DNA from 2 places in the Paenibacillus sp. J22P169 genome. Region 2 is predicted to be linked to the other one. Evidence: riboswitches for the same ligand, from Rfam matches in the RefSeq annotation. Region 2 holds a riboswitch; the other holds the start of a gene.

Region 1 (7,387 bases), on a different contig from region 2:
TGAGCTTTCCACCGCGGTCTGGGTGGGCTATGACAAGAGCCGCGATATTTCAACGGTGGAATCACACCTAGCCTCGCCGATCTTCGCGGATTTCACGGAACAGACCTTGGATGCTATTCCGCCGAAGATGTTCTCAATCCCTGAGGGCGTATCGACCGTGTACATTGATCCTGTGAGCGGCAAATTATCCAATGAGGACTGTCCGAACGCCAAAATGGAAGCTTTCCTTGCTGGCACGGAGCCTACGACGTATTGTACTGGCAAGCCTGCCAATCCGGATGCGACGAGCGGTCAAAAAGCCGGTTCCAAAGGGGACAACGGCTCTTGGTGGAATGATCTTAAACGTTGGTGGAACGACTAATATTCCTCTAAATGAAAACACAAAAAGGCAGTACTAAGCGCGTCTTAGTCCTGCCTTTTTGCTGTCCTAGTATATGAGGTAACATACACTAGGGTCTAGTATACCCGCTTCGACATTGTGTAACAATGGATGACACATAATGTTCATATTCTCCATATTCGCTATGGAAAGCTTAGGAGAGTGCGTCCTTAAGGCTTTGATCCGAGCGGTTCCACCAGTCTTCATTATGTGCAATCAGTGTGTTTCGAAGGGCTCCCCGCTCACTGTCCGACAATCCTTCTAGGATAAACTTACGTTTCATAGCTCCGTCCATTTTGTTCACGTGCTCCGCAAGAATCTTCCATCCGCGGCGCGCTTCCGTATCGATTAACATCTCACAAGCAGACATCCCCGCATAGTAGGCGCCATCCTCTGTGCGATCAACCGCTACCCACACGATCCACGCTTTACGACCATTAGGGACATCCTCCTTGTTCGTGGAGAATTTAATCCCTTTCTCGATCTTACTCTTAGCATGCAGTGTTCCTTCATCCAGATAAGCTTCATCCCCATCAATAATAATGCCGGAGACGTTACTAAGATCAATGGCTCCTGCACCGAAGCCTTTGTGATTCACTTTTGAACTTACTATATTTAAGGCTAGCTTCTTCTTATCCGCTTCCATAAGGGCACCTTCCACTCTACATAAAGTTAAAATGACGACTTGCTTTCATTGTAGCGAAAGTCATCCATTAGAACAAGGGGCGGTGTCTCCCATTCCCATTTCTAAACATTTCTTTCACCTCGCAGAAATATTCCCTAGGTTGTCTACATATACATGCTGTAGATGCTTGTTTAGGCGGGGTGAATCTCATGGATATGAATGCTCTATTCAATAGCCGCAAGGTACAGTGGTTTGCTGTCATGCTCCTTGCTGCCGGCGCAGTGTTAATAACGAACACCTTGCTCCCCTCCACACCAAGAGGGACTGTTCCTGTCGTCTCTAAAGATGTACCTATTGTTAAGACACCGGACATGCAGCCTGCAGATAATGGTAATGGCAAACCGTTAGAAACCTCAACACCACTTAGTTATCGTATTGCCGAATATCACATGAACGTTGCCTACACACCAGAAACCCAACAGCTCCAAGGACAACAAACGCTCACGTGGGAAAATCCAGGCTCTGTTCCTGTACAAGAAATGTATCTGCACCTCTATCCGAATGCTTTCGCATCGAAGAAAACGACATTCATGCGCGAGTCTGGAGGTAAGCTGCGGGAGGATGAAGCGAAGGCAGAGAGTGGCGGAAGTATGGAACTGCTCTCTGTGAAGTCGGATACGGGTGATGATCTCACCAAGCGGATGTCGTTCGTGCAGCCGGATGATGGCAACAAGGACGACCATACACTGATCAAAATCCCTTTATCTAAGCCCGTAGGACCTGGAGAAACTGTAACCATCAAAACCGAATTCCTTGTTAAGCTGCCTGCAGCTTTTGCCAGAATGGGGTACGTCGATGACTTTGTTATGGCTGGACAATGGTTTCCGAAGGTTGCCGCCTATGAACGTAAGGGAACAAGGGGCCGGACTGAACCTGGCTGGGATCTTCATCAATACCATGGCAATTCCGAGTTCTATGCTGATTTCGGCATGTATGATGTGAAAATCCAAGTGCCTGCGAATTACATTGTGGCCGCTACAGGGTTTCCTGTGAAGCCTGCTGTGACGGATAAGGGCACCAAGACGTACCAATTTTATGCCGAGGATGTCCATGATTTCGCTTGGTCGGCCTCTCCGCATTTCATCTATGTGGAAGAGCCCTTCTCGACACCACAAATTCCTGGGGTCAAGATCAAGCTATACCTCGATCCGAATCATCAAGATTTAAAGGATCGCTACATGTATGCAGCCAAAAAAGCACTCTCACGTTACAGTCAGTGGTACGGAACGTATCCCTACTCTACCCTCTCTATCGTAGTGCCGCCTCCGGGCGGGAATGGCGCGGGCGGCATGGAATATCCGACTTTGGTTACTGCCTGGGGTGCCAGCGACAAGGATCCCGACTTAGAGCTGGAACGCGTCGTCGTGCATGAGATCGGCCACCAATTCTTCTATGGACTCGTTGCCAGCAATGAATTCGAAGAAGCATGGCTGGATGAAGGCTTCACCTCTTATGCGGAGGATAAAGTCATGGAAGCTGAATATGGGGATGTACCTAATTTGCCTGTCGAATCCAGTTATATTACCTCACCCAATGGGCTGCAGAAGGATGCATGGGCTTACAAAGGTCATGATCAGTATGCAGAAAATGTGTACACGCGTGGCAAGCTCGTGCTGAAAGCAATTGAGCAGCAAGTCGGTACGAAGGTGATGGACCGTATTATGAAAACCTATTTCCAAAGGTGGCAGTTCAAGCACCCTTCTACGAAGGACTTCCAACAAGTTGTGGAGGATGTCAGCAAAACAAAGTGGGATGATTTCTTTAATCAGTATGTCTATGGCGGTATGATGATGGATTATTCTGTCGAGAGTGTACACGTCCAGCCTCAGGGCAGCAAGGGGTCCGAGACTTACGAAAGCACGGTCCGCATCGTGAAGCATGGCGGCAACTCACCGGAAGTGCCTGTCCAGTTCCACTTCGCAGATGGTACAACGTTAGATAAAACATGGGATGGTAAGGAAGGCAGCATTGAGTTCAAATTAACGCATGCCTCCCCTGTCGACTGGGTGCGCATTGATCCCAAGTACACGCTCATTCTCGAAAATAAGCACATCAACAACTTTTATCAAACCCAATTAAATACAAAGTGGCAAATTCGGTGGAATCTCGGCATTATTCAGTTCCTGCAAGCCATATTCGGCTCAGTCGCCTGGTAAGGACTTGGCTTACGTCTCATGACAAACTCTGAGGAGGGACCCTCGTTGGCCACCTATATCAAATCAGGCTTCAGGGCAGCTATGGCACAGCCCTTTGCCACGATCATTTTATTCCTTTATCAGATGGGCTGGGGTATTCTCCTGTATAAACTCGTGCAGGGAATACTCGTCCCCCTCATGCATCGGTTCCCTGGCGCCGAGCAGCCCAAGCAGGCATTGCAGATCTTTCTAGCTGAAGGCCAGTTCCAGTTAATTAAAACAGATCTCAGCTATTCCTATTTATGGTGGCTAGGTGCTCTCTTGTGTGCTCGCATGCTGCTGACGCCTCTCTTAAATGGCGGTGTTTATTATTCACTCACGCACGCTCACCAGAATGCTGGCTACCGTTTCTTTCGCGGGATGAAAAAGCTTATGCTCCCTTTTCTACTCGTGTATCTCATCCGGATCGCACTTACCCTGTTTCCACTCATCTGGCTCCTCCCGAAAGCTGCTTATGTTCTTGGGCATAGCGGTTCCTATGAGCAGGTCATTCTCAAGCTTCTGCCTTGGATACTGAGTCTACTGATTTACGGATTTCTCCTGCAGCTGCTGTTTATGTATGTGCAATTCGCCATCGCGGCCAAGCTAGGTATCACATCGACGATCTTCTCTTTCTTTCGATACTCACTGCCGATTATCGGACTTGCCATCATTCTGTTAGTGTTCACAGGACTTTTGGCAGGGGTCACGGTCACAGCTACCTACCTATGGGCGGGACTGATAGCACTAATCATTTATCAACTGTATCCTCTCTTCCATATTTTCATCCAAATCTGGGGCATTTCTTCCCAATATCAGCTTCTTTCAGCCAAAATATCCAATTAATATCCAGCAAAACAGCCAATAGGCAGGCATTCTCCCCTTCTCCATGAGAAAGGGGCTTTTTTTCGTCTGTTTTCCGAACGATTCGCCTAATTTTCAGCCTTTTTTCTTATAAAAAAAGAGGAATTTCATTGTTTATGACGAATTAAAAGGACTAGCATCAAAAAACCAAATATTTCATGCCGAATTCCTCAGTTTATGGGGAAACGGGGGAACCACTCCGGGTGAATTGATCTTGCAAGACAGGGATCATAGGGAACCTTCAACCGAACCCTCCAGCTAACCTCGTAGGCACCGGAAGGAGACAAGCAGTTGAAGAAAGTTGTTGGTCTTATTTTTAGTCTTGTTTTGTTTTTGAGTGTTAGTGTAGGAAGCGTTTTCGCAGCATCCAATATGGATAAAGCGGTAGACGAGCTTGTTGGAACTCCTTACAGATGGGCAGGAACGACAACCAAAGGATTCGATTGCTCTGGTTTCACGTCCTACTTGTTCGACGAGTTCGGCATCGACCTTCCACACAGCTCCAAATCACAAAACAGTGAAGGCTACTGGGTTGACAAAAGTGATCTTCGTAAGGGCGATCTTGTATTTTTCAACACAGATGGCAGCGGCATCTCTCACGTAGGGATGTACCTCGGTAATGGTGAATTCGTTCACTCCGCTACCAATCAAGGTGTTGTTAAGAATAAGTTGAGCGAATCCTATTATGCGAAGCGGTATGTATCAGCCAGACGTGTTCTATGGGATGATATTTACAATCAACTAACTGCTGAATCCAAGTAATGTTCTCGGCACAGAATGAAGCCCTGCAAGCTTTGCTCGTAAGAGCGACTTGCAGGGCTTCATTCATTTGAACGAGGGTATCAGCGTATACTACAAGGAATAAATATGGGCGGGCCCTTCGGCCTCGAGGAAGGATAAGAATGTATGGACAGCATAAAAGATAGTACATCCCCACCGTTTCCTGGCATCATTCAATCCATTGATGAGATTAGAGCAGATATCGGAGAGCCGCATCCGGCAGTACAAAATAAAGTTATTAACCAAATCGACGAGCACGCAAGAGCGTTCATCGCCAAATCACCTTTATTCTACTTATCTACGTCAGGCGCGAATGGACTGTGTGATGTTTCCCCCCGCGGCGATAGCGCAGGATTCGTTCGTGTTCTAGATGAACACCGCTTCATCTATCCCGAAAGACTCGGAAACCGCCGATTAGATTCGATGCAAAATATATTAACCAACCCACAAGTGGGTCTCTTATTCATCATTCCAGGCGTCGACATGGTACTCCGCGTCAATGGCCGCGCTTGGTTAACAAAGGACGAGGAGCTACTAGCGACGATGCAGCTGAATGGGAAATCCCCCATCGCCGCTGTCGGCGTCGAGGTGCAGGAATGCTTTGTGCATTGCAGTCGCGCCCTCAAGCTGTCGAAGATTTGGGATCCCGCTACGTGGGTACCCGAACAGGAGCAGCCAGACGGCATGGATATGTTCCGCGCACATCTGGCATTGAACGGAATTCCGCTGGAAGAGTAGGAAAAAGCCAACTAGGCAGCCAAAATGTATAACTTGACATGATATGTTAGCCAGCCTATAATAACGGCATGTCGTTTTCTAGGGTTCCGCGGCGCATGTCGCCGGCTGGTCCAAGGGAAAACACACAGCGGATACGCTGTGGTCACGGAGGGAGAAAAGCCCGGGAGTCTATCGCAGCAGTGCGATATTCCCGGGCTTTTCTTTGTTTTTTTTGTGGCACTGGCGACATAATATCTACATGAAGGAGTGTTCATTATGGCATGGTTATACCTGGTCATTGCAGGTGTTTTTGAGGTGGTGTGGGCCATATCATTGAAATTTTCCAACGGATTTACCCGACTTGTCCCATCCATTGTTACTATTCTAGGCATGATCGTTAGTTTCTATTTCTTAGCAGTAGCAACAAAAACTCTTCCTATCGGTACCGCCTATGCGGCTTGGACCGGCATCGGTGCAGTCGGTGCCATTATCATTGGCACACTATTTCTTGATGAACCGATCAGTTTAGTGCGTATCTTGTTTATGGTTTTGATTCTAGTTGGTGTGCTCGGGCTGAAATTCACGTCAGGGCACTAAAGGATGTCGAGCACTTAGACATCGCTTATCTGTGTGACAACATTAGCAATTCGGCAGAGACGCGTCTCTTGTGTTTTCGCGTCCTCGACCTGTCGGACGAATTCTTTGCGCTTGGAGAAAGCGAGCGCTTCAAACCGTTGCACAGCGCCATCCACTTCCGACAATGCGGATTGAAGATCCGCAGGAATTTCCACGGTGCGAGGCGCGAGATCCAAGGCCAACGTCACCTCGACGGGATCATCTGCCTTCAAACCGGAGGCCTGTCTGTGGGCATCACTAAGCGGGATGAGGTATTCGCCGCCCATGACCGCAACCGTCGTCCGATACGTGTAATCATTCAGGGTCACGGATACGCTGGGCTTTTTGCCTCCTGCTAACGTGGTCATGACCTCTTCGGGAATGGAAATCCCCGTGGCATTCTTATTTTGGGCTTTCATAACCGTCGTATGGAACGTTACACTCATGGTCGATGCCTCCTATGGAGTAGTGAAAGTTGGGGTGGCTATTTGATCGTATAACTCACATACCAGAAGCTGCCCCCGACGAAGATACGCAAATGCTGGGACAAAGGTCGAAAAATGTCATTCAACTCTTCGTACGTAAAATAGTTTTTGAGAATTTCATGCTTGGAGCCGTCGGCTAGCTCGCGTCTTTTGTACGTATCCTCGCTATCCTCATGGGTAATGAGCTCGCCGCCTCTTCCAGGTACATACACGTTATCCGCGATAAAAACCTGCGCCCCACTGCCCAACCGTTCATGGAAACCTTGTAAAAAGCTGTCGATCCGATTGCGCGGAATGTGGGAGAACCAGAAGTTCGCCAATCCGTAATCAAATTCCCCGCGTATCTCGGAGAGCTTGTACGCATCTCCTTCCACAAAGCTAGCATTCCCCTTCGGCCAACTCTTCGACTCCGCGATGTGCAGCACTTCCGGGCGTATATCTACCCCAACAAGCTGCGCTGCGGTTTCTGCGGCAATATGTGTCCAATAACCCGTGCCACAGGCGATTTCCAGCACACGTCGTCCCTCCACTTGCTTCTTCAGGATATCAGAAAGGAAGGCCAGCTCTTGTTGAAACTCCGCATCTTCACGGTGATAAATCCGTTCATACTCCTCTGCTCGTGCGCCGTAGTAGGCTTGCATGCTCAGCTTTTCTTGATCCAAAAGCGTCTGCTTCTCTTTCACTTCGT
Region 2 (7,387 bases):
TTACATTCTGGGTATAGTTGCAGTAATTTCCTTGTCGTTTCAATGCCGTCCATGCCTTCCATAACAAGGTCCATCAGCACGACATCTGGACGATATTCTTGAGCTAGACGAATGCCATCGTGACCATTGCTCGCTTCGCCAACGACCTCAATTCCATCTTCCGTCCCTAGAACAGCTGCAAGTCCAATTCTGACCATTTCATGGTCATCGACAAGTAGTACTTTGATTAAGGTGTCGTCCATTCGCTTCTCCCTCTCTATGTACAGTGCTAATTCTCGATCAATTGAGGATCGCTTGCCAGAATAGGTACCCGAATCTCGATACGGGTGCCTCGATCAGGTGCCGTAATGATATCAACGGATCCTCCGATTTCGTTAACGCGTTCCTTCATAGACACGATTCCATATGAAGTTAGCTTCTTCGCATCAAGCTCGAACCCAACACCGTCATCGCGGATCACTAATCGAATGCCGTCTGAACGATGCAGCAGCTTCACTTCCAGTTTATTCGCCTTGGAATGACGCAGCGCATTCGAAAGTGCTTCTTGTACAATTCGGAACAAATGATCTTCGATCCCTTTGTTTAAGCGAATTTCATCATCCATATCCCAGCTAATCGCCATAGGGACCTTGGCAGCCAGCTCTTTTAAGAGCTCAACAAGGCCTTCGGACAATCGTTTTCCTTCGAGATGGATCGGTCGCAGATGCAGTAATAGGGCTCTCATTTCGGATTGAGCGACGGAGGCCATTTCTTCAATCAGATGAATTTGCCGCTTCGCTTTCTCGAAATCCTTATCCAACGTTCGACCTACAGCTGTCGCAGTCATTGAAATAGCGAACAATTGCTGACTTACCGCATCATGCAGCTCGCGTGCCAAACGCTGGCGCTCTTCAATGACTGCGGCAAGCTTGGCTTTTTCGGTAAGCTCAGCATTACTATTGGAGAGTCGTTGGAGTGAGGTCACTTGCTCCTCCCATCGCTTCATAATACGGCTGAGTTGTTCGCCTAAACGTCCAATTTCATCATCTTCCCCGTATTGAAAGCCTTCACGGGCAAATGTCCCTTTTTCTAATAAAATCATCGTTTCCATCATCGGCTCAAGTCTGCGTGTCACCTTAGAGCTGTTCCAATATCCGAACACAGCACCAATCACACCTAGAATCAACAGGGCCATGAATGAAAATTTAACCCCCTGCTGCCAGCTGGAAAAGGGTTCAATCAAATGCCGTGAATTCAAAAAATAAAGCATAGCACCGAAAACAGCGAAGCTAAAGAGGATGGCCTCCCCCATGCTGCGCCATATCATATTCGTTAAACGTCGTTTGTAGCCGTCCACGTGGTGATGAACCCCCTTGAAATAAACGGCTATACCGTCCAATAAGGATGGTTTCGTTTATCTAAAATATAGTCCATGTAATGTGTGAAACAATATTTCCAAGAAATTTACAATACTTTGACCTTGATATCTCCTACGATAAAAGAGAGCACGAGTTTCACCCGATGGTCGCAATGTTGATAATTCTCCGATTGCCATACCACTTTGTTCATCACACCTGTTTCACGCTCTTCAGCGATATGAAGCTGACCGAACATGACAGAAGCTGTAACGGAAACGCCGATATCATCAGGTACCTTTATATCAATATCCCCTACAACGCCCTGTAGGATGACTGTCGTTTCCTTTTGTTCTAAAATGGCCAACGAGAGATCAATATACGTCTCCCCCACCAAATACCATGTCGACGTATTTCGCAGAATCCAAGGCTCTCGGCCGAGGCGAACGCTATCAACAATCTTTTGCTTTTGTATATAAGAATCATCCTTATGAACCTGTTTAGATCGAATAAAAAAGAACCCTAATGAAATCAACACAACTGAAATGACAATTGCGAGATGATCACCAAATAAAATAACGGCACCAATCCCCATCAACACATAACCCTTGCGCTCTTTGCGTGAACGAACACGATGAATGCCCAGCAGAATAAGGATTACGGCCATAATGGGAAAAAAGCCTATGGTATGATCTAGAAGCAAAAAAACACCGGCTCCAATCAGCACAAGCGCTGTATTCCGGCTGCGGTTATTTTTCATTTCTTCTCCCATCGATGCACCTCCTCTGGCTGCCATTTCACTTTCGTTCATACGATTCCTAGCATACCATAAGAATGGACGACCTCCAAGATGCAAATCCTTATAGGGCAAGGCTTTGCTTTTCATGGAGGTCACGAGCCAATGCTATTTCCGGTTGTGCGGATCCCGCTCATCGCGAGCACGCTGCTCCTGTTGCCACTCATGCTGCAGTCGGGTACGCAGCGCGCGCAGTTCATGCTGAAGGTTGTCTCCGGCTTCCTTCAGCGTCTCCTTCGACAGGCGGCCCGCCACGCGGAGCCCCTGCAGTGCCTCCCGGCCGAGCTCGCGGCCGGCGACCTCCAGCTCGCGCCATGTGTCGCGAGCCTCTTTCCCGTGCAGCCCGCCATGCGGCTGCACATCCTCGGCTGCGTGCCCGGCACGCAGTCCGCGCAGTTCCTCTGCGAGCGCCAGGCACAAGTCCTGGCTGCTCGCGTACTGCGCGCGGTAGTGCTCGCAAGCGGCTTCCTCGCGCAGCTTCTCTTGCAGAGCGAGCCGCGCGAGATCCTCTTCGCCGGCGCGCATTGCAAGCTCCGCTTGCTCGCCGCGCAGCTTCGCCATCTCTTCCGCTCTCGCGATGTGACTACGCAGCGCAATCGTGGCCTGGAGCGCATCGTCATAGCGCTCCTCAAGCTTGGCAATGGTGCCATCATCATAGGTACCTGGATTCGTTTTGCCTATAGTCTCCTGCCAAACGGTTTCAGCCATTTTGCCAATACGGTCAAATATATTAGTAGGATCAATTTCCCGATTCTTATTATTCATGTCAAATCGCCCCTCACCCTTCATCATACTCCTATCGTAGCTCAATCACAGACGTTCTAAAACCGACTATCGACCGTTTTTGAACCTAGACCTAAGTCTAGTATGAAAGGGCATAACCATATATTGGTCGTTGTTCAGGCATGTCTGTGATGATAAAATATTTGAAGCCGAGTCTGGTGCATAAATTTAGGCACTGGTACGGGGGACGAAATACTTGGGGTGAATATTTGCTTCGGCTTGGAGCAGACTAGGGAGAACCTTCTTCCCGAACCCGTCAACTAACCTCGAAGGCTCATGAAGGAGGATTACCAATTGAATAAGCTTATCAAAGGGTTAACTGGCCTTGCTGTTTCTCTAACAGTATTGGCAGGAGGCTTTCTTTCCCCATTTACAGCCCAAGCAGCTGAAATGGAAGTGAAAGTGCAAGTCAATGATGACCTGATCCATTTCCCTGATGCACAGCCATTTCTGGATGGCAACCACACGACCCAAGTTCCACTGCGGTTTGTGACCGAGAAGCTCGGTTATACGGTGAATTGGAAAAAAGATGGAAAACAGATTGAAGTAACACTAACTAACAATCAACATACGATTACCTTGGTTTCAGGTCAAAAAGAAGCCCTCGTTGATCAGGAGACCGTCATCTTAGATGGCGCTTCCCAGTATCAAAATGGGCGGGTTTATGTGCCGCTTCGCTTTCTGTCCACGGCTGCAGGTGTACCTGTACAGTGGGATGCGAGCAGTAAACTGGCCATCCTGAGTAAAGATGGCGGAAAGCATGCACCTGATTATCAAGTTTTTGAATCTACAGCTTATTCAGCAGATCCTTCTGAAAATGGTGGATACGGGGCCTTTGATTACTTGGGTAACCCACTTGCGATCGGCACAGTTGCTGTTGATCCATCCGTAATTCCACTTGGTACCAAACTTTATATCGAAGGTTATTCATTTAGTGGTCTTCCTACTGGCGGAATGTACGCTTATGCAACGGATACCGGCGGTGCCATTAAAGGTAAGCGACTGGACATCTTTATCCCAGGCTCGAGAAAATCACTGCAAAGCTTCGGCATTCAGAAAATTAAAGTGTACCAAATTCCGAATTAATTGAGCAAAAAGCTGCCTTGTGAACCACACAAGGGCAGCTTTTTTTGTAGGTGATTGATCCGGTCAATAAGGGCATTCGTCCAATCAATAGGTATTTCCCCTACATATGTTATATAGTGTTTAACCCACATTAATTCAAGCCGGAGGGGATACTATGTCAGCTGCAGTTGGTTGTGGAACGCCAGGATACGGAAATTCCGTAGGTGTTATTCTTGTTCTTTATGTACTGTTGGTCATCATTCTTGCTACATTCTACTAGGACCATCTTCCGTTAAGTATTTACTTTGCAAATAGCCCTGCCTGTTGAAACTTCTAGGAATAGAAGCTTTCAGCAGGCGGGCTTTTTCATTTCAAATTGATACCACTTGTTCGAAAAAAAAGCGCTACAGCTGACCCTCCTGATAGACGGTTACTTGTTAGCGCCAAACTTCTGTTGATATTGGTTATATCATTTCATGAATACATGTATAAACGTATAAGTTCATCTATTAACGTGTTGTATAAACCTTCACACTATCACCACGCTGATACCCTTGACCTCCGGCAGGAAGCCAGATCAAGCAATCCGCATCTTTAATCGACACCATGATACTCGACTTATCGATGCCAGCAGGTCTGACCCATATAGACCCTGCCTCGACACGTTTGGTCCCCCGAATATAACGGGGATAGGCAGAGGGTTTATCATAAGTCACATCCAGAAAGGCCGTAAACTCTTCTGCCTCAGGACGCTGACTCCCTAACATCGTCTTAATAATCGGCTTTGCGAATAGTTCGAAGCCAACGAACGATGCGCCTGGATTACCAGACAACGCTACTAGCAGCTTATCCTTCCAGAAAGCAGCACTCGTCGGGGTACCTGGCCGCATTGCCACCTTATTGAACAACAGCTTTCCGTCAAATCGACCGAATAACTCGACAAGGACATCATAATCACCAACAGAGACACCGCCAGAAGTGAGAATGAGATCCACATCAGGCAATACAGCCTCAATAGCGGCTTCCACCTGCTGAGGATCATCAGTGAGCGCTGGCATGATCAAAGCCGCTCCACCTGCTGCCTCTACTTGTGCGGCTAGCATGTAGCTGTTGCTGTTGCGTATTTTCCCAGGCTGCATTTCCTGTTCGACGGGTAAGAGCTCCGAACCTGTTGAGAAAATAGCCACCTTAGGCTTTCGGTATACCTCAACCACGGAGTACCCAAAGGTTGCCAGGATCGCAGCTTCCCCCGGACCAATCTGATCCCCACGTGCAATTACGAACTCCCCACGTACAACTTCTCCGGCAATCGGGGTTATATTACTTGCTTCTTGCACATTTTTCTTAATCCGTACCTTGGCGTCCATGGATGACAAGGAAGCATCCTGCAAGGAATCCGTCATCTCCAGCATCACAACAGTGTCTGCGCCATCTGGAACAGGCGCCCCCGTCATGATACGAGCAGCCATCCCTTCTAGAATCGTAAGTTGGGGCATGGTTCCGCTTGGAATCCGCTCAATGACTTGTAGCACAACCGGTGTGTCAGGAGTTGCTGATGCAATATCCTGAGAACGAACAGCATACCCATCCACGCCTGATCGTCGGAAATGCGGAACATCATGATCCGCGTAAATATCGTTCGCCAACCGTCTTCCGAAAGACCTTGAAAGCGAGACAGTCTCCGTCTCTGTGGGTTTAACGTATGTGTAAAGTTCGGCTCGCGCCTCATCGACCGAAATCACTTTACGGCCAAACCTAAGCTTCATTTCGCTGCTCACTCGCTTCCCATGCCTCCCTGTGCCCGTTGCGCTAGCCGCCGATCTGTGACATCCGACGAATAGTTGGTGTATGCGACTGCTCTTCATTCATCAAAGCCTGAGCCATCTCGTGATTTTGTGGTTTAATATCCAGTGCACGGAAGAACAAATCTTCTACCGCTGCATCATCCCCAATATACTTACGTACGTTGAACTCATCGGACCAGTATAAGCAAGGCTTGATATTGCCATCTGCGGTCAGCCGCAGTCGGTTGCAGGTTTCACAGAAGTGATCGCTAATCGGATGGATAAGGCCGAATGAACCTAGTGCGCCTTCTATACGATAATTCTGTGCGGGGCCGTTGCCATAAACCGCATTAGAAGCGGTTGCCTCCCAGCCCATTTCCTTACAGCGGTCAAGAACTGTCGTAAGAGACAGATACCGCTTTTTCCAATCCTCGTCTTGATGACCGATCGGCATATATTCAATAAATCGCACCTGAATCGGGCGATCAATCGTCATTTGTAAGAAATCAGCGATTTCGTCATCATTGATCCCTTTCATGAGTACCACATTCAATTTAATCGGCGTAATGCCTACACGATATGCTTCTTCAATGGAGGCTAACACGCGACGAATATCCCCCCCGCGGGTGATCAGTGAGAACCGATCTGCTCTTAATGAATCCAAGCTAATATTTACACGAGTTAACCCTGCTGCCCGAAGCTTCTCAGCCCGCGACGCAAAGTAAATCCCATTTGTAGTCAATGCTATATCTTCAATACCGGGAATTTGAGATAGCCTCCCGATCAACTGCTCTAGGTTTTTACGAACAAGAGGCTCTCCGCCAGTTAATCGCAATTTACGAACACCAAGTCCAGCTAACACACGAACAATCTCAGTTATTTCATCAAAAGTTAACAGCTTCTCATCCGGTTCAAATTCCATTCCTTCTTCCGGCATACAATAGACGCAACGCAAATTACAACGATCTGTCACTGAGATGCGCAGGTAATCATGCATCCGCCCAAAACGATCCAATAGCAGCTTTGGCATAGGAGTTCACCTTCTCTCTCTGTCCATTATGGCATATTTTCTAACAAAATCCTAGATTCTTAAAGTATTTTATCTAGGGAAATGAATTACAATGGTAGATTATCTAACATGTCTTCGTATTCTTCAGGCGTATTAATATTGGTTGCGAAATTTGTTCGGAGCCCACTTTGCACAAAAAAATCCGAATCGACAGACTGCCAATCCAAGTGCTCAAGCAACCCCATTAAACGATAGTTTTGTTGCTGCAGTAGGAGTTCAGCCTCAGGGCCAACCTCTCTGGCGTAGATCCCGTGAAGGGGGTGCAAACGGCCCGCTATTTCGGGAATAACCGCATCCACATTCGTCTCTCGACATACCTCCACCATGGCGTTTGCTGCCTCGCCAGAAATAAAAGGCATATCGCAGCCAACAATCCATAAGTGAGTCGCAAGCGCGACCTTGGAGGCGGCATGAATCCCGCTTAAGGGTCCCTTTTGGGGATAGAGGTCACTAACACACGTCACTTCTATATCGGTTACCCCAGCGAGCACAGGCTGTAAGGTTTCGACTTCATTGGTCACTACAATAATCTGCCCACAGCAACGCGACATTTCTT

What was found. A riboswitch is a leader RNA that binds a small molecule or an ion and turns the genes downstream of it on or off. The one in region 2 is predicted to bind cyclic di-AMP.
Region 1: another riboswitch for cyclic di-AMP. It lies ahead of AC58QG_RS36010 (C40 family peptidase); the one in region 2 lies ahead of AC58QG_RS27725 (stalk domain-containing protein).

Annotation. Positions count from the first base shown of each region.
Region 1 covers NZ_JCAUAO010000020.1:22,677-30,063, forward strand. Annotated here, with positions in the region: gene AC58QG_RS35990 (transglycosylase domain-containing protein) at 1-361, shown strand, start outside; gene AC58QG_RS35995 (YwhD family protein) at 534-1,025, opposite strand; gene AC58QG_RS36000 (M1 family metallopeptidase) at 1,214-3,220, shown strand; gene AC58QG_RS36005 (hypothetical protein) at 3,266-4,084, shown strand; cyclic di-AMP (ydaO/yuaA leader) riboswitch at 4,252-4,390, shown strand; gene AC58QG_RS36010 (C40 family peptidase) at 4,394-4,864, shown strand; gene AC58QG_RS36015 (MSMEG_1061 family FMN-dependent PPOX-type flavoprotein) at 5,009-5,620, shown strand; guanidine-I (ykkC/yxkD leader) riboswitch at 5,688-5,789, shown strand; gene sugE (quaternary ammonium compound efflux SMR transporter SugE) at 5,876-6,196, shown strand; gene AC58QG_RS36025 (YdeI/OmpD-associated family protein) at 6,211-6,660, opposite strand; gene AC58QG_RS36030 (methyltransferase domain-containing protein) at 6,699-7,387, opposite strand, start outside.
Region 2 covers NZ_JCAUAO010000008.1:15,315-22,701, reverse strand. Annotated here, with positions in the region: gene AC58QG_RS27745 (response regulator) at 1-242, opposite strand, end outside; gene AC58QG_RS27740 (sensor histidine kinase) at 269-1,336, opposite strand; gene liaF (cell wall-active antibiotics response protein LiaF) at 1,444-2,220, opposite strand; gene AC58QG_RS27730 (PspA/IM30 family protein) at 2,239-2,895, opposite strand; cyclic di-AMP (ydaO/yuaA leader) riboswitch at 3,051-3,203, shown strand; gene AC58QG_RS27725 (stalk domain-containing protein) at 3,208-3,999, shown strand; gene AC58QG_RS27720 (YjcZ family sporulation protein) at 4,154-4,258, shown strand; gene AC58QG_RS27715 (molybdopterin molybdotransferase MoeA) at 4,488-5,756, opposite strand; gene moaA (GTP 3',8-cyclase MoaA) at 5,788-6,792, opposite strand; gene mobA (molybdenum cofactor guanylyltransferase) at 6,879-7,387, opposite strand, start outside.